DNA from 2 places in the Branchiibius hedensis genome. Region 2 is predicted to be linked to the other one. Evidence: riboswitches for the same ligand, from Rfam matches in the RefSeq annotation. Region 2 holds a riboswitch; the other holds the start of a gene.
What was found. Region 2 has a riboswitch for S-adenosylmethionine ahead of metX (homoserine O-acetyltransferase MetX). Riboswitches for the same ligand answer to the same signal wherever they lie in the genome.

Region 1: another riboswitch for S-adenosylmethionine. It lies ahead of DR843_RS16160 (DUF1684 domain-containing protein); the one in region 2 lies ahead of metX (homoserine O-acetyltransferase MetX).

The regions. Positions count from the first base shown of each region.
Region 1 covers NZ_UESZ01000001.1:3,324,555-3,335,740, reverse strand. The annotation lists gene DR843_RS16190 (hypothetical protein) at 1-597, opposite strand, end outside; gene DR843_RS16185 (rhomboid family intramembrane serine protease) at 771-1,667, opposite strand; gene DR843_RS16180 (peptidylprolyl isomerase) at 1,751-2,269, opposite strand; gene DR843_RS16175 (hypothetical protein) at 2,413-3,330, shown strand; gene dinB (DNA polymerase IV) at 3,334-4,566, opposite strand; gene DR843_RS16165 (hypothetical protein) at 4,676-6,124, shown strand; gene DR843_RS16160 (DUF1684 domain-containing protein) at 6,156-6,956, opposite strand; SAM riboswitch class IV at 6,975-7,089, opposite strand; gene DR843_RS16155 (hypothetical protein) at 7,187-7,522, shown strand; gene DR843_RS16150 (SDR family NAD(P)-dependent oxidoreductase) at 7,657-8,391, shown strand; gene DR843_RS16145 (AMP-binding protein) at 8,388-9,959, shown strand; partial or broken gene DR843_RS20950 (TetR/AcrR family transcriptional regulator) at 10,086-10,634, opposite strand; gene DR843_RS16135 (ABC transporter ATP-binding protein) at 10,635-11,186, opposite strand, start outside.
Region 2 covers NZ_UESZ01000001.1:824,940-836,125, reverse strand. The annotation lists gene DR843_RS04115 (universal stress protein) at 229-624, opposite strand; gene metX (homoserine O-acetyltransferase MetX) at 675-1,850, opposite strand; SAM riboswitch class IV at 1,883-1,991, opposite strand; gene DR843_RS04105 (NAD-binding protein) at 2,064-3,806, opposite strand; gene DR843_RS04100 (DUF4192 family protein) at 3,866-4,849, opposite strand; gene DR843_RS04095 (EcsC family protein) at 4,958-5,671, opposite strand; gene DR843_RS04090 (SufE family protein) at 5,715-6,161, shown strand; gene DR843_RS04085 (PAC2 family protein) at 6,163-7,071, opposite strand; gene DR843_RS04080 (HIT family protein) at 7,164-7,598, opposite strand; gene DR843_RS04075 (DUF2254 domain-containing protein) at 7,682-9,943, shown strand; gene hrpA (ATP-dependent RNA helicase HrpA) at 9,927-11,186, opposite strand, start outside.

The DNA of each region.
Region 1 (11,186 bases), 2.5 Mb from region 2:
GTAGACGGTGCCGGTGGGTGTGAGCACCGCGTAGAGCGGTTTGACGTAGTAGCCGGTCACATCCGCAACCGCGTGCGCCTTGCCCGGCGTCTTCAGGTTGAACGCCCAGCCGCCACCAGCCGTGATCGGCAACGTAATGCCGTTGGCGATCGCGCCGGTCTTCGGGTAGTTGATCGCGGAGGCCGTCGGCAGCGCTGTGCCCGCCGGCCACGCGTACATGTAGCTGCTCGAGGACTGGCCGATGGCGACCAGGTTCAGCGACAGCGCCACGGCATAGCTGGGCACGCCACACCCGGCGGACTTGCCGCCTTGGCTGGACAGGTTGCCGACCGCTTTGAAGCTGCGCTGGGAGTTGTTGAGCCGACCACCGGCGGTCCGGGTGTCCAGGACACGACACGGGGTCACGGCAACGAACTGCAGCTGCGATCCCGCTGGTAACGTCGGCGCGCCGGCGACGTGCGCCTGGCGACCGCCGGAGGCGCCGCCATTGGGGCTGGTACCGCCGCCGGCGGCGACGGCGACGGTCGCACTCGAGGCGACCAGGACGGCCGCGGCGACGCCCGCGACCTTGGGTGAAACGTGACGGAGAGGGCGCATGACGGTTTCCTTCGTTGAGACAGGTGGGCGGGGTTGCCCGGCTGTACCTCTTGAAGAGATAGACCACCGCGGCGGAATACGCCAGCCATTCCACGCTAGGACGCGCGTTCGAAGTTACACCCGTGTAGTTATCCACGGCCTGTGGATAACCCTGGGGATAACGCCCTGTCGGTTCAGAAGTTGTAGGCGTGCAGGATGAATGAGGGCACGTCGGCGGTCTGGTAACGCCACACCGCGAGGGCGATGAGAACGACGACAACCCCTGCGAGCGCCGCCCACTGCACCGGCGGACGCTTCTTCAGCGCGGTGTAAATACCGGCACACACGCCACCGGTGATCGCACCACCCAGGTGCGCTTGCCAGGCGATACCACCCACGACAAAACCCAGGACCGCGTTGATCACGATGAGCACGATGATCTGGCTGTAGTCACGCCCCAGGTGCCGGTTCAGGACCACGAGGGCCAGGAAGAGCCCGAAGACCGCTCCCGATGCCCCCACGGTGGGGGTGAACCAGCCGGAGGTCGGTGCCTCCTGCAGGGTGCGCGGCGTGCTGGCCAGCAGCATGTAGCCGACCGAGCCGCCGAACGCTGAGATCAGGTAGAGCGCCGCGAACCGCACCCGGCCCAGCAGCGGTTCGAGGTACTGCCCGCAGATCCACAGGGCGTACATGTTGAACACGATGTGGAAGATCGAGCCTTCGGAGTGCGCGAAGGCGGCCGTCATCGTCCGCCACGGCTGCGAACCGAACTGCACCGGCGCGAACCAGATGTCGCTGGTGAAGGTGGGCACGGCCTTCTGGATCAACCACACGACGGCACAGATGCCGATCAGGGTGTAGGTGACCACCGGGTTGCCGCGGGTGACGGTGCCCCCGAAGATGCCACCCGCCGTACGCACTGTTTTCGCGCCCTCGTTGACGCAGTCAACGCACTGGATGCCGACCGGCGCCGGGCGCTGGCATTCGGGGCACGTCGGCCGGCCGCAACGCTGGCAGGACACCAGCGCGACCCGATCGGGGTGTCGCGGGCAGGTGGGCAGCGCGGGAGCGCTCGAGGACTGGTCGGTCATGTTCTCTCAAACGATCGGGTACGCCGTGGGGTTACCCCACGACGTACCCGATCCTCGTCGTTTGGGTCGGCTGGGCGGTCGGCTCAGCGCTGAATGTCCACGGATTCGATCACGACGGGCTCGACCGGGCGGTCCTGGGCCCCGGTGGGCACCGCGGCGATCGCGTCCACGACGTCGCGGCTGGGCTGGTCGGCGACGGCACCGAAGATCGTGTGCTTGCCCTGCAACCAGGTGGTCGGCGCGACGGTGATGAAGAACTGCGAGCCGTTGGTGCCCTTGCCGCCACGCTTACCGGCGTTAGCCATCGCCAGGATGTACGGGGCGGTGAAGTCGCGGGCCGGGGAGATCTCGTCATCGAAGGTGAAGCCGGGGCCGCCGACGCCCTGACCCAGCGGGTCGCCGCCCTGGATCATGAAGCCGGGGATGATCCGGTGGAAGACCACACCGTCGTAGAACTTCGTCGGGTTCGAGCGCCCGGCGTCGTCGGTGTACTCCTTGGTGCCCTCGGCCAGGCCGACGAAGTTCTCGACCGTCTTGGGGGCGTCGTTCTCGTAGAGGTCGACGACGATGTCGCCGTGGTTGGTGTGCAACGTTGCCTTCATGGCGCCAGTCTGGCACGCCGCGCGCCGCGGCACCGCACGGTCTTGGGCCCCCAGCCACCCGGTCGGGCGCAAAGACCGGCAGACTGGGACCGAGCACTCCGGTCGCTTCGAGGCGGCCGGCCGAACCGCAAAGGGGCAATGACGTGGCCAAGACCAGGACCGAAGGACTGCTGGACGCCGTGCACGAAGTGGGCGAGAAGCTGAACGAGCAGTTTGCTACGGCGAAGGAAGCAGCGGCCCCGGTGCTCGAAGAGGCCAAGGAGAAACTGGTCGAGGGCGCCGAGCACGCCAAAGAGGTCATCGCGGAGAAGACCGAGGACGCGCGCGAGACGCTGGCCGACAAGGCAGACGACCTGAAAGACGCCGCCGCCGACAAAGCCGATGACCTGAAGGACGCCGCGGACCACCACTTCGCGGAGGCCAAGGAGGCGGCGGCCGACAAGGCGGCCGACCTGAAGGACGCCGCAGCGCAGAAGACCGCTGACCTCAAGGAGTCCGCTGCGGACAAGGCAGCCGATCTGAAGGTGGCCGCTGCCGAGAAGACCTCGGACGCGAAGGAAGCGGCCGCGCAGAAGACGGCGGACTTCAAGGACTCCGCCGCGGACAAGGCCGCCGATGCCAAGGACGCGACGGCGCAGGCGGTGCACGCTGCGTCGGGCTTGTCCGCCCAGGACGTGCGTGACCTCATCGAGAAGGGTTTCGCTGCGGTGACCGCCGCGAGTGCGGCCGCCGCCCAGAGCAGCAAACAGACGCTGGTCGCGGTGCCGAAGAAGAAGCGCGGCAAGTTCCTGATCGTCGTCGGCGTCGCGGGGCTGGCCACGGCCGGCGCGCTGATCGTGGCGGCCCGTCGCAAGAAGGCCCAGCAGGGCGAGCCGAAGCAAGCGGCCGCTGACATCGCGGCGCAGGTCGAGGAGACCACCGCCAAATTGCAGGGCCGGGCCGCCGATGCCGGCGACACCCTTGTGGACAAGGCCGACGATGCCGTCGCGGGCGTCGAGAACTCCCTCGACAACGCGATCGACGGCAACGCGCAGACCCGCCGCGCCCGCCGCGGAAACTGACCCCTACGGTTCGCTGATCGGCAACACCGGGGTCTGGGTGCCGACATCCTGGTCGAGCATCCGGGCCCGAGTCAGGGCTGTGGTGCCGAATCGCTGACGTACGTCGTCCACGGCCTGTTCGAGTTCCGCGCGGGTCTGGTCTCGGCGTACGTCATCCAACGGCAACAGCAGTTGCTCCGACCCGCGGGGGTCCAGCCCGGACAGGGTGACTCCGACGAGCGTGAGCCCGCGGTCGACGGCCTGCCCCCACACGTCGTACATCAAGGATCGGGTCGCGGCCAGGATCGGCGCGGTCGAGTCGGTGGCGCTGGCCAGCGTGCGCGAGCGGGTGGCGCGGGAGAAGTCGGCCCAGCGCAACCGCACCGTCACGGTGCGCGCCCGCAGGTCGGCGTCGCGCAGGCGGTGGGTGACCCGGTCCACCAGGCGGGTCAGGATGTCGTCGATCTCGCTCTCGCTGCGCGGCCGGGCGCCGAACGCGCTCTGGGATCCGATCGAGCGACGGCGGTGACCGGTGTGCACCGGGCGCGGATCGCGCAGGTTGGCGACGGCGTGCAAATGCCGACCGGCGGCCGGTCCGAGGGCGTGGGTGAGCGTGCGCTCGTCGAGTGCCGCCAACTGACCCACCGTACGAATGCCGCGTGAGCGCAGCTTCTCAGCCGTGACTTTGCCGACGCCCCAAAGCCTTTCGATGGGAAGCGGGTGCAGGAAACCCGCCTCGTCGGCGGGCACCACGAGCAACCCGTCCGGTTTGCAGTGCGCGCTGGCGATCTTGGCCAGGAACTTCGTGCGGGCGACACCGACCGAGATCGGCAGGCCCACGACGGCCCGCACCTCGGAGCGGATCACGGCGGCGACTTCCTGCGGGCTGGTGTAGCTGCGACGCAGCCCGCTGACGTCGAGGAACGCTTCGTCGATCGACAGCGGCTCGACGACCGCAGTGATGTCCCGCAGGACGGCGAAGACGTCCTTGCTGGCCTGGGAGTAGGCGGACAACCGGGGCGGTACGACGATCGCGTCCGGGCACAGCGAGCGCCAGATCCGCTCGGGCATGGCCGCACGAACACCGCAGGCTTTGGCCTCATAACTGGCGGCCATCGCAATGCCGCCCCCGACGATGACCGGTCGACCCCGCAGGTCCGGATCGTCACGCTGCTCGACGGAGGCGAAGAACGCATCGAGGTCGGCGTGCAGGATCGAGCCCTGGGACTGCCACGACGCTGCACTGGACACGAACATATGTTCGCACCCCGTGCTGACAGAGTGCGGAATGGCGGGCTTGTTGCGCAGCTACGGTGGGTATGCAATTTTGCTGCGGGCACCTGTAACAAGTCCTTATGGTTCCGTCATGTCCTATGTACCCGCGCCTTATGCGCCGGTGCCCTGGTTGATGCGGGTGTGGCGACACTGTGCACCCGATGTCGATCTGCGGACCCAACGCAACATCGCGCCGCTGATGCGCGTCTACCCCGGGGTTCCCAAGGATCTGTCGCACACGACGCTGTCGCGCTACGAGAACGGCACGGTGCCGGTCACGCTGGAACTGGTGACCGCGTTCGAGCAGGTGCTCGGTCTGGCGCCGGGGATCATCGGCGCGCACCTGGAAGACACCGACGTGGTGCAGATCGACCGATGGCAGCGACGGGCGTTCCTGGACGGTGTGGACCGCGGCCTGGACGGACCGGACTGGCAGCGGCTCAGCCACCTGCTGACCGCACCCACCGGTGGGTTGGTGCTACGCAGCGACGACACCCAGGCGCTCATTGCCCGGCTGATGACCGAGATGACCGTCTCTCTCGGCCCGGCGTATCAGTTCCGGATGCAGGCGCTGATCCGGTTGGCCAAGGACGAATTCACCCGTGATCTGGTGGGTGACGCCATCGAGGCTCACCTGTCGGCCTGCGGCTACTCGGTGATCGGCGATGCCCTGGAGTTGTTGCCCAAGGCGCATCATCCGCGTACGGCCGGGGTCCTCATGGACAGCTACGAAAAGCTCGAGGGGGTCGCGCTGATGCTCTCCGCCGGCGCGATCGAGATGGCCATCATCGAGGACCAGATCAGCCCGGTCTTCTGGGCGCGGCTGTCCGAGCAGTTGCTCGCCGACCTGAGTCAGCCGGACTCAGCTCGGTACCGACCGGCGACGTTGATCTTCGATCTGCTGCCGCGTCCGGTGCAGGCTCACCTGATCGGGCGGCTGGGGGACAGCGCACGGCAGGCCCTGACCGAACTGCGCAAGGCGCACTCGGCCGTGGTGCGCAGCCCCGAAGAAGTCCGGGTGCTGCGCGCCCGGTGTGACCGCATCGCCGAGATGTTGCTCGAACAGACCCGGCCGCACCGACCGGCCACGTTGACCGAGGGACTCATCTACTGGCTGCGCGAAGCCCTGGCGGATGAGCATCTGCCGCTGGAAGGCGCGATCGTCCTGGCCTCCAGCCCGTTCGCCGACGCGCTGTCGCACCACTTGGAGCGTCACGACCGCGATCTGCCTGGCGCCGAGGTGACACTGAACTCCTGTCAGCGGTACGACGCGAGTTCCCTCGCGGACGCCTACCGGACCGCTGAGCCGAGCGACCGCGCCCGACTTCTGGTGCCGCTGGCGCACAACCGGGCGTTCCCGCACGACCTCGACCTGCGTACTGAGACTCAGGCGCCGGACGTCGAGCACCGCCGATTGCTCTACGCCGCCGGGATGTCCGCCCATCCCGGCTTGGCGACGTTGGCCCAGGAGCCCGGCCTGACACCCTTCGAGCGGCAGGCCGCCGGCTGGTGGTCGCGGGTGGAGATCCCGCCCGCCTGACGGGGCACGCCCAGCGCGGGTGAGCGCATCGTCACAGCGGCGTCTTCTCACCGGCCTCGACCGCGATCGGCAGCGTGTTCTGCGCCGGCGGCAGCGGGCAGGTGGCGTACGGCGTGTACGCGCACGGCAGGTTGGTCGCGCGGTTGAAGTCGAGCGTGACCCGACCCGCCGCATCAGGTGCGGGCACCGACAGAGCCCGGTTCGCGGCGTACGTGCTGATCCCGCTCGTGGCGTCACGCAACAGCACCAGCAGATTGCCCCCGTGCCCCGGGAAGGCGACCAGGGTCAGGTCCTGGCCGTCCTTGGTGAAGTGGATCTCCCCGGGTGCGTCGTAGACGTGCTGCAAGCCGTCGACCGCGGCACCGACCGTGGTGGGGATGGGTTCGTCGTACGCCGAGTAGCGGCCCTCGATCACCCACGCCGGATCGGGGGCGAACGTGGGCGTGCCCTCGTAGCCAGCCAGGATCTCGTGGTCGGGGTGCCGTGGGCGGATGATGTCCTCACCTCCACGCTTGGCGACTTCGATGACGCCATCCTCGAATCCCACTGTGACACCGGCGCGTTCGGGGATCACGCCGAAGTCGACAGTGCCATCGAGGCGCTCACCGTCCCTAGTCAGCGTTTCGCCGTCATCGAGGCGGACGTGGACGCCGCTCTGGTCGGTCCACCACTGGCCCGGAGCGCGGTCGAAGCGCTGCGGCTCCTGCGACAAGAAGTGCAGACCGGTGACGGCCAGGAAGCCGTGCCGGTCGGCGCGGGTCTGCTCATGCTGCTGGTGCCACTGCTGCCAGTCGGCGGCGAAGTCGGTGCTGTCGATCACGGCATTACTCATTGCTGCTCCCTGAGGTCACTCTCACGCTTGCCCGCCGGGGTTCCGGTCGGGCCGGGCTTTCACCTGGAGCACCCCACCGTGGAAGGAGGGTTGCCGGTCAGCCAGCCAGGGCTTGTCACTGACACTCAATGCCTACTGCGACGGTAGGTTATCGGGTTAGCCCGTGTCCACTTCTGTCCGGTCGCGGTTTTGCGGGTCTGTCCGTGACCTGTGTGCAATACGGTTTGTCCATGAAGAAGTTCAAGCTGACGCTCGTGGTGCTCGGCCTCATCGCGCTGGTGGTCGGCGGCATCCTGCTGTTCATGGTGCTCAGTGTGGACTTGAAGGTCATCTGGGAGATCGCCACCCGATACCAGGGAGGCGGCACGACCAAGGGGTTGACCGATCCGCGACCCAAGATGGGCATCATCTGCGGCCTCGCACTGGGTGCGGGCCTGTTGATCGGGTTGGGCTTGGGTTTGCCGCTGCACCGGTCGTTGTCGCAGAAGAAGCTGGACGCGTTGGTCGACCAGCGGGTCCAGCAGCGACTGGCCGGGACGGCTACGCCGGACGCTTCCGCCGAGTAGGTCGGCGACGGCGCAGTCCGCGTGCACCGATGCCGTCAGCACCCCTTGTCACGACCATCTCGTTGGCGATTGAATCCATACCAAGCAAACGATAGCTTTGTTGGCGTGAACTGCCAGAATCGATCGCTCGGAGGATGAACGGCGAGGCGACAATCGCACCCTCCCTCGCCGGAAAGACCGCCCTGGTCACCGGTGCCGCACACGGACAGGGAGCCGCCGAAGCAGCACTCTTCGCCAGCCTCGGGGCCACGGTGATCGCCACCGACCTGCTGCACGCCGAGGTCGCCGATGTCGCCCGGCGGCTCGGGCCCTCAGTGACCGGGTTGGCTCACGACACGGCGTCCCGCTCTTCCTGGGACGATGTCGTGGCTGCCACGGTGGAGGTGCACGGCCACCTCGACGTCCTGGTCAACAACGCCGGCGTCTACCGGACGGGCGAATTCCTGCCGTGGCTGGAGGCAGACCTTCGGCACGTGTTGGACGTCAATCTGATCGGGCCACTGCTGGGTGTCCAGGCGGTCGTACCCGTGATGCCCCCGGGCGGCTCCATCATCAACATCGCCTCCATCTCGGCCCTTCGCGGGCACCCTGGTGCCGTCCCCTATGCGGCGTCCAAGTGGGGTCTGCGTGGCGCCACCCGCTCGCTCGCCGGGGAACTGGCTCCACGGCAGATCCGGGTCAACTGCGTCTGTCCCGGATCGGTGGATACCCCGATGACGCAGAACAGCACCGCCGACCTCAGCCTGCTTCCGGTGCCCCGCAAGGGGACGCCGGAGGAGGTCGCATTCATCGTCGCCTACCTGGCGTCCGATGCCAGCGGCTACATGACCGGCACGGAAATCGTTATCGATGGAGGAGCTACCGCATGATCACCGACCGACTCCGCGCCCCGGCGTACATGCCCGATCTGCTCGTGCGGGCGCTCGCGCGCGGCCGCAGCCTCCCGGCTGTCCAACTGCCCGGGGCGACGCTGTCCTACGCCCAGCTACGGGATCGGATCAGCCAGTTCGCCCAGGCGTATACGGCCGCCGGTGTGATGCCTGGCACCCCCGTCGCCGTCCTCTCGGCCAACCGCCCCGAGGTGTTCTTCGTGCTGGGGGCGGGGTACCTCACCGCAACGCGAGCCACCGCGCTGCACCCGAAGGGCTCGCTCGATGACCACGCTTTCGTCCTGGAAGATGCCGGCATCGACACCCTGGTCTTCGATCCTGCCGGGTACGCCGATCACGTCGTGGCGCTCGCCGAGCGCCTGCCGGGTCTGACCCGTCTGTTCTCCCTCGGCCCGGCCCCCATCGGCACCGATCTGGTGACCCTGGCCGACACGTTCACCCCGCGACGGTTGGTGGCCCCTCAGGTGCACGCCGATCAACCTTCCAGCCTGGTCTACACCGGAGGTTCGACCGGTCGGCCCAAGGGGGTCGTCGGGACCTACCGGAGCACCGCGATGCTCACCCAGATCCAGTTGTCAGAATGGGAGTGGCCGACGACGCTGCGCTTCCTCTTCTGTACGCCGCTCGGTCATGCTGCCGGTGGATTCTGGATCCCTGTGCTGCTACGCGGCGGCTCGATGGTCGCGATGTCCGCCTTCTCCGCCACGGCTTTCCTGGAAACGGTTCAGCGCGAACGGATTACGGCCACGATGTTGGTGCCGACGATGCTCTACGCCATCCTCGATCACCCGGATCTGGACTCTTACGACGTGTCGTCGCTGGAGGTCATCTACTACGGGGCTTCTCCCATCTCGCCCAGTCGCTTGGCCGAGGCCATCCGCAGATTCGGGCCGATCTTCTTCCAGTTCTACGGTCAGACCGAATCGCCGATGACGATCTCGGTCATGCGACGCAGCGAGCACCGTGAAGACGATCTCGAGCGCCTCGCCAGTTGCGGTCGGCCCGTCGCCTGGCTCGAGGTGGCGCTGTTGGATCCGGACGGGACCGCGGTCTCGCCTGGTGTCTCCGGAGAGGTCTGCGTGCGTGGCCCCCTGGTCACCGACGGCTATTGGAATCGGCCGGAGGAGACCGATCGGCTCTTCGCCGGCGGATGGTTGCACACCGGCGACATCGCGCGCCAGGACGCGGATGGCTTCCTGACCATCGTCGACCGGACCAAGGACGTCATCATCTCGGGAGGATTCAACGTCTTCCCCCGGGAGATCGAGGACGTGATCTCCGCACAGCCCGCGGTCGCCGAGGTCGCCGTGATCGGCGTACCTGACCCGAAGTGGGGGGAGGCCGTGAAGGCGGTCGTGGTCCCTCAACCCGGTCAGCACCCGGACGTGGCAGCCATCATCGCCGCTGTGCGCGAGCGCAAAGGCCCCAGTCACGCGCCGAAGAGCGTCGACATCGTCAGCGAACTCCCACTGACGGCCGTCGGCAAACCGGACAAACCTACACTGCGACAGCGTTATTGGCAGGGTCAAACTCGCCAGGTCGGGTGATCGGCGCCCGTCCGGGAGTTCCGCGACCGGCTCGCCGGCAGCCTCAACGCTGCAACAGGCCGCCGTGCAGCAGTGCGAGGAATTGGTCGGCCAGCACCGTCGGGGTGTAGCTGCCCCCGGGCGATACCAACGGACCGACGACCACACCGTGTCTCGGATGAAGCGATAGAGGATCCGGGCATCCAGGTCGGGGCGGAACTCGCCGCCCTCCTGGCCGCTGATGATCGCGCTACGCCAGACCTGCTCCACCTCGCGGCCGGCGTCGACCAGGTAGCCGAAACCCGGTTGCGTGGCCAGGCTGGAGGCTTCGTTCTGGTAAAGCGCCACGGTCAGCGGCCGTTCGTGGATGATCTCGAACGCATCTCGCACCAAGCGATCGACCAGATCGGTCGCCGATCCGCCGGCAGCCACCGCCGCCGCAGTCTTCGTGTGCAAGTCGTCAACGAACGAGCGGAGGATCTCGTGCGCCATCTCGTCCTTGGACGAGAAGTGGTGGTACAGGCTGCCGGAAAGGATGCCGCCGTGCTGGGCGATGTCTCGGACGGTGGTTTCGGCGTAACCCTTGGTTGCGAAAAGGTCCTCGGCGATCGCCAGGAGCTCGCGCCGCCGTTCGGATTGCGGCAGGGTATCGGCCTCGCCCCTGCCGGACGAGCCCCCGTTGTTCCTCGGGCTCACCTAGTGGCTCCTTCCGCCCATATCCTGCTCCTTCGTCTCGACCGAGCCGACCGCCTTGTTAGATCGTTGCAAACCTATAGCCCCGACATACTCCCCGAGGACCGCCTCCCGGATCTGATCGGGATGACTCTCCGAGACGCGGCCGGCGAAACTGACCCGTCCATTGTCGAGCACCACGACATCATGGGCGATATTGAGCGCGGCGTCGATCGACTGCTCGACGAGCAGGATTCCCAATCCCGCGTCGGCGAGAGCGCCGATACGTGCCATGACCTCCGCCACAATGGCGGGCGCCAGGCCGCCCGACGGCTCGTCCAGCATCAGCACCTGCGGTTTGGCCATGAGCGCCTGTCCGATGGCGAGCATCTGCTGTTGGCCGCCGGACATCGAGCCGGCCAGCGCGCCGCTCTTCTCCTGCAGGATCGGAAAGAGGTCGTACGTTCCGGTGAGTTGATCGCGCAGTTCCGTCCGCGACAACCGGCGAGTGTGCGCACCGAGGATCAGATTCTGCTCCACGGTGAGTCGCCGGAAGACCCGTTTGCCCTCCTGCAC
Region 2 (11,186 bases):
CTTCCAGGACATGCAGAAGCCGTTCCGACGACCGCGGTGGGGTCCACGGCACGACGAACGCGGTCGTTCACATCGATCGCGACGACTTCTGGGTCAGTGTTGGGGAGCATCTCCGGGGCGGGGAAGTCCCCCTTGCGGAATGCGCTGGTCACCATTATAAAACCCATTTGCGCCCAGATCATTCCGCAGGCCTCCAGGAACTCGCTCCGAGCCCGGCAACATCGCTGGTCAGAGCCCTGTTTGCGGTTCTTCGTCCGAGCGCAACCCGGGCCGCACGGCAAGCACCGGGCAGGCGGCATCCAGCAGCAGTCGTTGCGCTGCCGATCCGAGAATGAGCTTGCCGACCGGCGTGCGGTGCCGCAGACCGATCACCAGCAGGGCGGCCTGTCGCTGAGCGACCACCCGCAGAACTTCCTCGACCGTGTCCGCTACCTCGTCGGGGTGCACCACGTCCACCGAATGGCCTTGTGCAGCAAGGCGGGTGGTGACGTCACTGATCGGCTGCGGGGCACCGCCGAGATCAACGACGACCAGCGGCAGCCGCCGTCGGCCGCATTCGTCCGCCGCGGCGTACAACGCGGCGGTGCTTTCGGCAGAGTCTGCGTAGGTGACGACGACCGTCATCCGGACCTTCCTTCCCCCCGGAAGGCACCCCGGGACCCGCTGCCCCGACGTTACCCGACGGCGCCACCCAGGGGACGGGTGTCGGCCACGACGTCGGCGGTGATCGTCGCGATCTGGTCGTGCTCGATCAGGAACCCGTCGTGGCCATGATCGGAGGCGATCGTGAGCAGCGGCTCCCGCCCGTACGCAGCAACCATCGCCTCGGACAGAGCCGGCGGGAACAGCCGATCACTGTCGACGGCCACCACGCGCAACAACCCGTCGTACCCGCCGAGTACGTCGGCCAGGTCGCCACGGTCGCGGGTCACATCGTGGGTGGCCATCGCCCGGGTGAGGTTGAGGTAGGACCCGGCGTCGAACCGCCGAACCAGCTTGGCCGCCTGGTGATCCAGATAGCTCTGCACCGCGAACTGTCCACCGTCAAGCGGGCGGTGCGACGTCTGCGGGGTCAGCCCGAAACGGTCGTCGAGTTCGGCGGCCGACCGGTAGGTGTTGTGGGCGATCCGCCGGGCCAGGCCCAGACCGGTATCGGGAGTGTGACCGGTTGCGTAGTAGTCGCCGCCGTGCCAGGCCGGATCGCTTTCGATCGCGACGGACTGCATGTGTCCCCACGCGATCTGATCGGCGGTAGCCCACGGTGTGCTGGCGATGACCAGTGCCGCGCCGGTGCGCTCGGGGAAGCTGCCGACCCATTCGATCGCGCGCATCCCGCCCATCGATCCGCCGAGGACCAGTTGCCACCGGTCGATGCCCAGGTAGTCGGCGACGATCGCCTCGGCGCTGACCTGGTCACGGATGGTGGTGCGGGGGAACCGCGAGCCCCACGCCCGACCGTCCGGGGCGAGGGTGTGCGGGCCGGTGGTCCCCCGGCAGCCGCCGACCGCGTTGACCGCGACGACGAAGCTGGTGTCGGTGTCCAGCGGTGCGCCGGGGCCGATGATGCCCGGCCACCAGCCGGGAGTGGGCTGGTCGGGTCCGGTCGGTCCGACGACGTGCGCGTCCCCGGTGAGGGCGTGCTCGATGAGGATGGCGTTGTCGGCAGCCGGGGACAGCGTGCCCCAGGTCTGGAAGGTGATGACCAGATCGGGGATACGTTCGCCGGTCTCGGTGACGAATGCGGGTACGCCGATCGCGTGCGCCCGGGGGTTGGCACCGGGCGGGGTGGGCACCCGCCGGGCCTGCGGACGCGCTGGTGCCTGAGCGATACGGGATTCAACGACGGTCATCCTGGCCTCTCCGGACGGGAGGGGCCACCTGGGCCCCGCGGTTGCCGGACACCTGATCCGGCCTTGTCTTCACCCGGGGCACCCCACCGCGAGGAGGGTTGCCGTCCAACGAGCCGGGGCTTGTCGCTGGAACTCTTGACCCGCCCAAGATAACGCACCGGCGGCCGCTTCGTCTCCTCGCGCACCGCAGGCGCCGCCCTCCTGACCAGCCCCTCAGGCGCCGCCGACGGTCCGGCCACGTCGCAGCACGGCCAGTAACTCGGCGTACGGGCCGACGAGATAGGCCAGGTCCCCGGCGGCGAAGCTGGCCTCGCGACGCGGCGAGTGCTCGAGGGATCCGTTGGTCCGGCGGATGGCGATCACGCGGGTGCGGGCCGACAGTTCGTCCATCGTCACGGCGTCCAGCCCGTCACCCACCTCGAAGCGACCCACCATGAAGGATTCGCCCTGGACCGAGAAGGTGCCCAGCACGTGCAGGCCGAGGGCGGCGCCGACGAACCACGGCACCGCCAGCTCGACCGTCGGACGAACGTTCTGAAAGCCGAACCGGTTGACCACGGCGCCCGCCAGGTCACGATCGAAGATCCGCAGGACCACCGGAACTCCGTCATCGGTCGGTGTCCCCCAGCGGGGCCCGAGGAGGGTGCGAACCGCGATGGCCACTTCGATGTTGGTCAGGTCGCTGCTGGTGACCACGGCAACAGCACGGGCGCGGCCCAGCCCGGCGGAGGACATCGTGTCCGGCAACGCAGCGTCCCCGTAGATCACGGGCACGTCGAGACCGGCGGCCGTCTCGCTGAACCGGGTGTGCTCGGCACGCTCGACAAGGACCACCTGCTCCCCGCGCTGGCGAAGGGCACTCGTCACCGACATTCCGAACGCACCAAGCCCCACGACGATCGTGTGCCCGCTCATCCGGCGGGCTCGCGTGCGGGCGGCGCCGTGCGACAAGCGGCGCGAGATGAGGACATCGGCAAGGAACGCCATGACGATGGCCGTGGTGGTCACGCCAGCGAACATCAGCAGAATCGACCACAGCCGCAACCACGGCGGCTGGGTGGCGAAGTTGAAGTCGCCGTAGCCGACGGTCGCGATCGTCTCGCTGCTGAAATAGAGAGCGTCCAGCGCGCTCATCCCGGGTTTGCGGTAGCCCAGCCACAACACGATCGTGGAGATGCACAGCAAAGTGGCGAGTACGGCCGCCATCCGGAACAGGTTCGGGTTCGCGTCCCGGGCGAACGTCTCCGCCGAGTGCAACAGCCGGTGCGGCAGCGGCCGCCGGGCGACGTCGCGTGCGGGTCGGGCCGGCTGCGGCAGGGCCAGCCGCTGCCGGGCGAAATCCTCGGCCGTTCCGATCATCACCGCGCGTTCGCCGGAGCGCACGATGTGGTCCCGCCCGGGGCAGGCGGACACCTCGCCGCCGGCGCCGATGACCGCCACGGGTGCCAGGTCACCGAATCTGGCTCGCAGGCTGGCGTCCGCGCTGACCGGGAACGTCGCGACGACGAAGGTCGTACCCGCGACGTCGATGTCGTGGACGGTCTGGCCCAAACAGGCCTCCACCACCGACGGCGTCGCCAATGTCGCCACGTCAAGGACGACGTGACGACCCGAACCATCCGCCATCGCCGTACCCACGGTGGCGTTCGACAACTGCGTCACGATGCGAGCGGAGGGCGCGAGTTGCTCTGCGAGGAGGGCGATCTCGAGATTCCAGCGTTCATCATCGGAGACACACACCACGGCCTGCGCCCTGGCTGTCTCGCACTCGGCGAGCGCACTGGTCACCCCGAACTGCGCGGTGACCACCCGCACACCCCACCGACTCTGCGCTGCAGCTACGCCTGCGTCGAGGGCGGGGACGAGCAGCACCACCTGCTCCCCCGAGTCCAGCAACTGTTCGAGCAGACGCAGTGCGAATCCGGAGAAGCCGCAGACCACGACGTGCCCAGGCATGCCCCGAAGGTAGCGAGTGGCACCCGGTCCGGTGGGTACTTAACCCGATGGTTACACGCTCATGCGGTCATCGCCTCCGGTGGCCGCGCGGGGACCGCTTGGGTCACCGCCTCAGCGATCAGTTGCGCCATCGTGTAGGCAGGCTCCAGATTCAACGCCCGTTCACAGGCCAAGGTGGCCTCGGCTCCGCCGCCGTGCCCCCACGAGTTCGCGGCGATCAGCGTGAGTACTGGCGCCTGATGCTGGGCTGGTATCACCGGCAGGGTGTTGATCATCGTCCACTGCATCTGCCGATGCCCCGGAAGCGGTCCGTGCCGTAGTTGGCGGTCGATCTGCGCGAAGTGTGGTCGGCAGTCGAAATGCTCGTTCGACGCCTCGTGTCGGGGAAACGCCTCTGGCGCAAGCAGACCCATCACGACGTCTCGCCAACTCTTGTCGCGCATCGCTCGCACGGCGATCACCAACTGGTCGTGTGCGCCGTCGCCGCGCAACCACGCCACCACAGCCGCGGCTACAGTCCCGAGCGCCCGCGGGATCTGCTGCTCCCACTGCGGGGTCGGCGGCCCGCTGCGCTGCAGTAGCTCCCGCAGGGTGTCGCGGCCGGGCAGGGGTGCGGCGCCCTCGAGGATGTCCTGGGTGATCGCCGGCACGTCTTCGGGGCGCGGCAACGGCGTCCAGTCCCGCGGACAGCGGCCGCATGAGCACTTCACCGCACGCCATCGACCAGCGTCGCTGACCGTCTGATGGGAGATCGGGATACCGCACCGGCGGACCACGGTGAGCACCTGGGAGAGCGCGGGCGGCTGCGGTGAGGGCCCGTGGATCGCCAGGATCACCGAGTCCGGTGCAACGCTGCGCAGACCACGTTCCAGGGCCGGCATCGACGATCTCAAGGTCTCGTCGTCCGCACCGTCGACGTGCGCCTGGAACGACACGGCCCCGGCCCGCCAGGCCGCGAGGATGACCGCATCCCGCGGTTGGAAGCCGAGTTGGTAGGGCAGGTGAGCCAGGTACTGGTCGATCCCCCGAAGATGTCGTCGCATGACGGCAACTGTGCTCGCTGCGCCGGCGCGGTGGGCGAACCGGTTGTTCCGGTGTGGATAACCAGCACTACTCCGGCGGTTATCAACAGGGTCCGTGATGGCAGCCGGTCAGGAACGCCTGCGACCCAATAGTTTTCGTTTGTGGGACGCTTCGATGGCGGGGCGGTCCAGCGGCGGGAACTCCGAGACCGCGTTCTTGGCGATCTGGTTCAACAGGTAGACATCCATCGCACCGCCGAAGGCGCCGCCGGCCAACGGCACCGCCCGACCCAACTGGGTGAATGCGCGGCCGCCGAGTTGACCAAGCAACCGGAAGCCGATCGCCTTGTTGATCACCATGACCGCCGGACCGGGCAATCGTTCGGTGGCCACGCTGCTCAGCGGCGTACGGCGCACCCCGGCTTTGGCCAGGATGTCGTCCGCGTCGACACCGACCAACGTCAGCAGGACGGCAGTCTGCACCTCGTCGCGTTGGTTGTCGTAGCCGTTCAGCGCGGCGATGGATGCGCTCATGTGCGCCGCGACCAGGTAGAAGCCGGCGATGTTCGCCGGGACGGCGACAGCGAGCGTGAAGAACCCGCCCACTCCGGTTGCGAAGCCCTCGGCGGCCGCCAGTTTGCGGTGGGCGGTGACGATGGACTTGATCGCGGCGTCCTTGTTGCCGTTCGCCTTGGCCAGGGCACGGGCGGCCGTTTCGTGAGCGGAGGGCAACGGACCGACCCCCGCGACGCCGAGGTGCAGCAGTTTGTTCGCCGCGGCGACGGCCTGTGCACCGCCGACGCCATCGTCGATCGAGCGGGTCTTCGCGGACTTCTTGGCCATGTCGCCATCCTGCCAGTGCTGGGGGCCCACCTAAGGTGGGCCAATGCCGTTGCCTACCGATGCGCCCGAGCCGGTGCGCGCCGTACTGGCCGAATTTGCGGCGTTGCCGCCGACCGACCGCGTGACCCTCCTGATCGAGTACGGCGATGAGTTGCCGTCGCTGCCCGAGCGGTACGCCGATCCGGCAGCGAGCATGGAACGCGTCACCGAGTGCCAGTCACCGGTCTATCTGGCCGTCACGGCCTCGGCCGACCGGCCCGGTGGGGTCGACCTGTTCGTCAGCGCTCCTGCGCAAGCCCCGGTGACCCGCGGCTTCGCCGGACTGTTGCACGAGTTGACCGGTCAGTTGGACGCTACGCAGGTCGCGGCGCTGCCGCTGGACCTGCCTGACCACCTGGGTCTGGATGCTGCCATCTCACCGTTGCGCTTGCGCGCGATGAGCGGGCTGCTGGCTCGGGTGACCCGGGCCACGGCGGCCGCTCACCGTTGAGTCAGTCGCCGGTCTCCTCGCGCAGGAACTCCTCGAGCTCCGCACCGATCTCCTCGGCGCTGGGCAGATCCTCCAACTGGGTGGCCAGCAGGTTCTGCCGCCGGACGCCCTCGGTGAAGGCGTCGTACTGCTGCTCCAGCCCGGAGACCAACTCCCCGACTTCCTCGTTGTCGCGGACCTGACGCTCGATCTCGGCTCGGTTCAGACCGGCCGTCGCGCGCAACGCAGCGTCCGGCAGGACCAGGCCGGTGCTGGAGGAAATCGCCTCCAACGCGGCAACCGCCGCGTCAGCGAAGTCGGTCTGCACCAGGTAGTGCGGCACGTGCAACGCGAAACCCATGGTGTCGTGGCCCTTTTCGGCCAGGCGCAGATGCAGGAGCCCTTCAACGCTGCCCGGGATCTGGATCAGGCCGAACAGCGGGTTGTTCTCACCGAGCAAGCGACTGTCGGAGGCGTAGCGGGTGATCCCGACGGGCCGAGTGTGCGGCACGCCCATCGGCACGCCATGCGCTCCGACGACCAACCGGATCCCGAATCGGTCGACCACGGTCTCGACGGCGGCCGTGAATCGCTCCCACTGGTAGTCCGGCTCGGGACCGGACATCAACAGAAAGGGGGTGCCGGTGGCGTCAACCAGCCGGTACAACACCAATCGTGGCGCCTGGTAGCTCTCGTAGTGGTCGCGATCGAAGGTCATCACCGGTCGACGGCCGCGGTAGTCGTAGAGCTGGTCCAGGTCGAACGAGGCGATGACGCTGTGCTCGAACTCCCCCAACAGGTGCTGGGTCAACAGGTTCTGCACGTTGCCGGCGTCGATCAGGTTGCCCAGCGCCAGGACGAGCACGTCGGCCCCGATGGCGTCAGCGGGCAGGTCGACGTGGACGTCGTACAACTCGCGTGGGTCTTGCATGCTTCTCACTCCTCACCCGGGCAGGCCGGGTCAGCGGACGGTCTTGACTGGTCCAACGTCCAGGGCGCCCGACCGATTCCCGCCGTGCCGGGTCAGGCGGGTTCGGCTGGTACCGCCTCGCCGGCACCCTGGTCGCGCAGGGCCGCCCGCAGCCGCGCGGCGTTGGCGGCGAGGATCTTCTGGTCCTGGCCATGGGTCACGTCGTGCGGGTCGAAATCCTCGACGGAGTTGGCCGGCCACACGTGCAGATGTAGGTGCGGCACGAGGAACCCTTCGACGAGCAGCCCGACCCGGGCGCTGGACCAAGCGGCCTGCTGGGCCTTGCCGATCTGGTGGGCGACCAGGGTCAGGTGCGTGACCAGGTCGGCGTCGGCGTCCAGCCAACTGTCCACCTCCCGGCGGGGTACGACGATCGTGTGCCCGTCGGTCATGGGATCGATCACCAGGAACGCCACACAGGTCTCGTCCTGCCAGACGAAGTGGGCGGGAATCTCACCGTCGATGATGCGGCTGAACAACGTCGTCATGGCTCTGGATCCTACTGGGGCGCCCATCGACGTCTCGGGCACGATGAGGGTTGCCGAAGTTGTGCTGTCGGAGGTGGGGCTGGGTGGGTGACTGGTTCCAGCACGTGATCGTCGACAACGGACGCCTGCCGCTCTTTTGTCTCCTGGTTGCGTTCGTGCTCACCTTCCTGTTCATCCGGTTCAGTGTGCGGATGATCCGCGCCCAGGTGTCCTGGTGGCCGGGCAATGTGACCCCGGGCGGGGTCCATGTCCATCACGCGTTCTTCGGCATGCTGCTGATGGCGGCTTCTGGCCTGGGGTTCGTGGCTGTGGCCGGACGCCACACCCCCATCGCCGACGTGCTGCTGGCCTGCGTCTTCGGGATCGGAGCAGCTCTGGTCCTCGATGAGTTCGCGCTGATCCTGCACCTGGAGGACGTCTACTGGAGCGAACAGGGTCGTACGTCGATCGATGCGGTTTTCGTGGCCATCGCCGTGATCGGACTCTTCCTGCTGGGACTGCGCCCCCTGGACTTCACCAACGACGTGGTGGAGTACCGCAGCGGTGACCTCGCCGAACGGATCGCGCTGACCGTCTATCTGGTACTTGTCTTGATCCTGGCCGTCGTGACGGTGCTGAAGGGCAAGATCTGGACCGGCCTGATCGGGTTGTTCATCGTGCTGTTCCTGATCGTCGGAGCGATCCGGGTGGCCCGCCCCGCCTCGCCGTGGGCACGGTGGCGCTACACCAATCATCCCCGGAAGCGGGACAAGGCGATGCGTCGCGAAGTCCGGCTACGACAGCCCCTCATCCGGGGAAAGGTCATGGTCCAGGAAGCCTTGGCCGGTCGGTTCGGCGTGCCGGAGTCGGCCGCGCCGGCGCTGCCGCGGCCGGCGCAGAGCACGCAGCAACTACGGGCTCCGAACGCCACCCTCACCCGGCTGCGTTGGTGGCGCACCAAGCGACGCCTGGCCCAGCGACCGGTGTGGCGGGTCCCGGTGCTGCTGATCGCGCTGGCGGTCATCGCGGCACCGCTGGTGAACCTCGCCGACGAAGTGGCCGGCGGCGCGGTGCTCGACCTGGGTGGCACAGCCACGTTGCTGGGGGTGATCGCCGGTGCGATGGCGACGCTCACCGGTCTGGTCTTCACCGCGGTCACGCTGGCGATGCAATTCGGTGCGTCACAGATCTCCGTGCGGGTCGTGCCGATGCTCCAGCAGGACCGGTTGATGCGTTGGTCGTTCGGCGTCTTCCTTGCGACCTTCGTCTTCAGCGCGATGACCGCGCTCGACATGGCCGACGAGGATGCGGGCTCCAAGGGTCTGCAACTGTCAACGGAGATCGCCGTGCTCTTGACGGTCATCAGCGCCATTCTCTTCATCGCCCTGGTCGCTCGGGTCGGCACGATCTTGAACTCGTCCCGGCTGCTGCGGTGGGTCAGCCATCAGGGTCGCGAAGCCGTCGTGCGGCTCTACCCCACGCCGGCGCAGGAGCAGTCCGGTCCCTCTGCCGAGTTGGACGACGCGCTGGGTGTGCTGGTGCGCGCCTGGTATGACGACACACCGGTTGCGGCCCCCGTCGAGGACACGAGCACGCAGGTCATCCGATTGCGGGAGACTCCGCAGCGGGGCCGGGTGCTGCTGGCCATCAATCTGCCGGGCATCCAGCGGTTGGCGATCAACTGGGGAGTCCGCATCGACCTGATGGTCGGCGTCGGCGACCATGTGCCGCACAACGCTCCCCTGTTCACCGTGCACGGTGCGACCGACCGCATGCGGGTCTACAAACTGCTCGGCACCCTGATCTTCGGCGACACCCACCGGCCGTCGGTCAGTCCGGCGGCGGCGCTGCAGTCGATCTCCGACATCGCCCTCAAGGCCCTCTCCCCCGCGATCAACGACCCGGGCCGCGCCGTGCAGGCGCTCGACCACGTCGAGGACCTCCTGCTGATGCTGGCGCCGCGCGTTCGCGAGGAGGAGTCGACCGACGACGCCGGGCTGGTCAGTGGGTACCGCCGCACCTGGGCGGACTATGTGGCCGTCGGCACCGACGAGATCCGGCACTACTCGGCCGGCGCCGCCCAGGTCCAGCGCCGGATGCGCGCACTGCTGGAGAATCTCGCCGCCCAATGCCCGATCAGCCAGCATCCGCCGCTGGCGGAGCGGCTGCTCGCGCTCGACGAGCAGGTCGCCCGCGACTGGCGCTCGAGCCTTGACCGCCGGTTGGCCTCCGCTGCCGACCGCCAGGGGTACGGGTCCGAAGCGGGGATGGTCAGCCAGCACACCGCGCTGCGGTTCAGCAACCAACCAGCGCACGCGATCGACAAGGCGGCCCCGGGCGACGACGCACTCAACGACTCGGCGTGACCGCCTCCACTTTGTCCATCGCCTTGTAGATCCGTTGCGGGGACACCGGGTAGGCCGTGCCCAACCGGTTGGCGAAGAGACTGACCCGCAACTCCCTGATCATCGCGTCGATCGCGCGGACGTCAGCTCCCGTACGCCGATCGGCGGGCAACCGGGAGACCATCAGGTCCCGCTCGGTGAGGACCTGGGCGATCGTCGCCGCACGGTCCGCATCGCGCCGCAGGTCGCTGGGTCCCTTCTCCAGCCGCTCCTTCATGGCCAGCAGGTAGCGGCGGACCTGCGCGAGATCGGGTAGGCCGATCCGGCTGATGAAGCCGGGGGCGATCAGGGCGGCGTGATCGGCGCGCACATCGGCAACGAGTTCCTGGACCGCCGGTGCGTTCATCCGATCCAGCAGAAGCGTGACCTCTCCGGAGGCCTGCAGGATGGGCACGAGCAGGGCAACGATCTCCAGCACGGTCGGCACGATGTGCTGGCGCACCAACAGCAGCGCCTGCTCGAACTGTGCTTCGTCACGCACTGTGCCCTCCGGCATCCGGGTGGCGACGATCGTGTCGATCGCTGCGGCGACGACGTCGGTCAGCAGGGCGTCCAGATCGGCGTACGGGCCGGTGGCCAGGGTCAGGCGTTGGGTGTTGCTCAACGCGCCCAGGATCTGCTTCCACGGCACGGTGGTGTTCAACAGGAGCAACCGGCGCAACCCCAGTGCGGTTGCGTGGTCGCGCTCGCCGGCGCTGGGTAGCACCCGCAACGAGACGGTTGATCCGTCGTCCACGAGGGCCGGGAACCCTTGCACGGCACGGCCGTTCACGGTCTGTTCGAACTCTTCGGGCAGCTCACCGAAGCTCCAGCCGGTCAATCCGGTCTGCTCGATCGACGCACCGGCTTTGGCGACGACCGCGCGCACCGACCCGGCCAGCGTGGCCTTCAGCGCGTCGAGGTCGTTGCCCTCGGCGACCTTCTCGGTGCGGGGTCTGCCCCGTCGTCGAGGTACCGATCGCTCGACGCGGAAGGTCATCCGTAGATGCGGTGGCACCGCACCGAGGTCGAAGTCGGCGGCCCGGACGTCGACGCCGGTCAGGTCGTGCAGCGCGTCGGCCAGTGCCTCGGCGAACGGGTAGGGCCCGGGCTCGACGCGGGCGATGGCGCGCTTGGCGAAGTCCGGGGCGGGAACGAAATTGCGCCGCAATGGCTTTGGCAGCGACCGCAGCAGCGCCACTGCCAGGTCCTCACGAAGACCCGG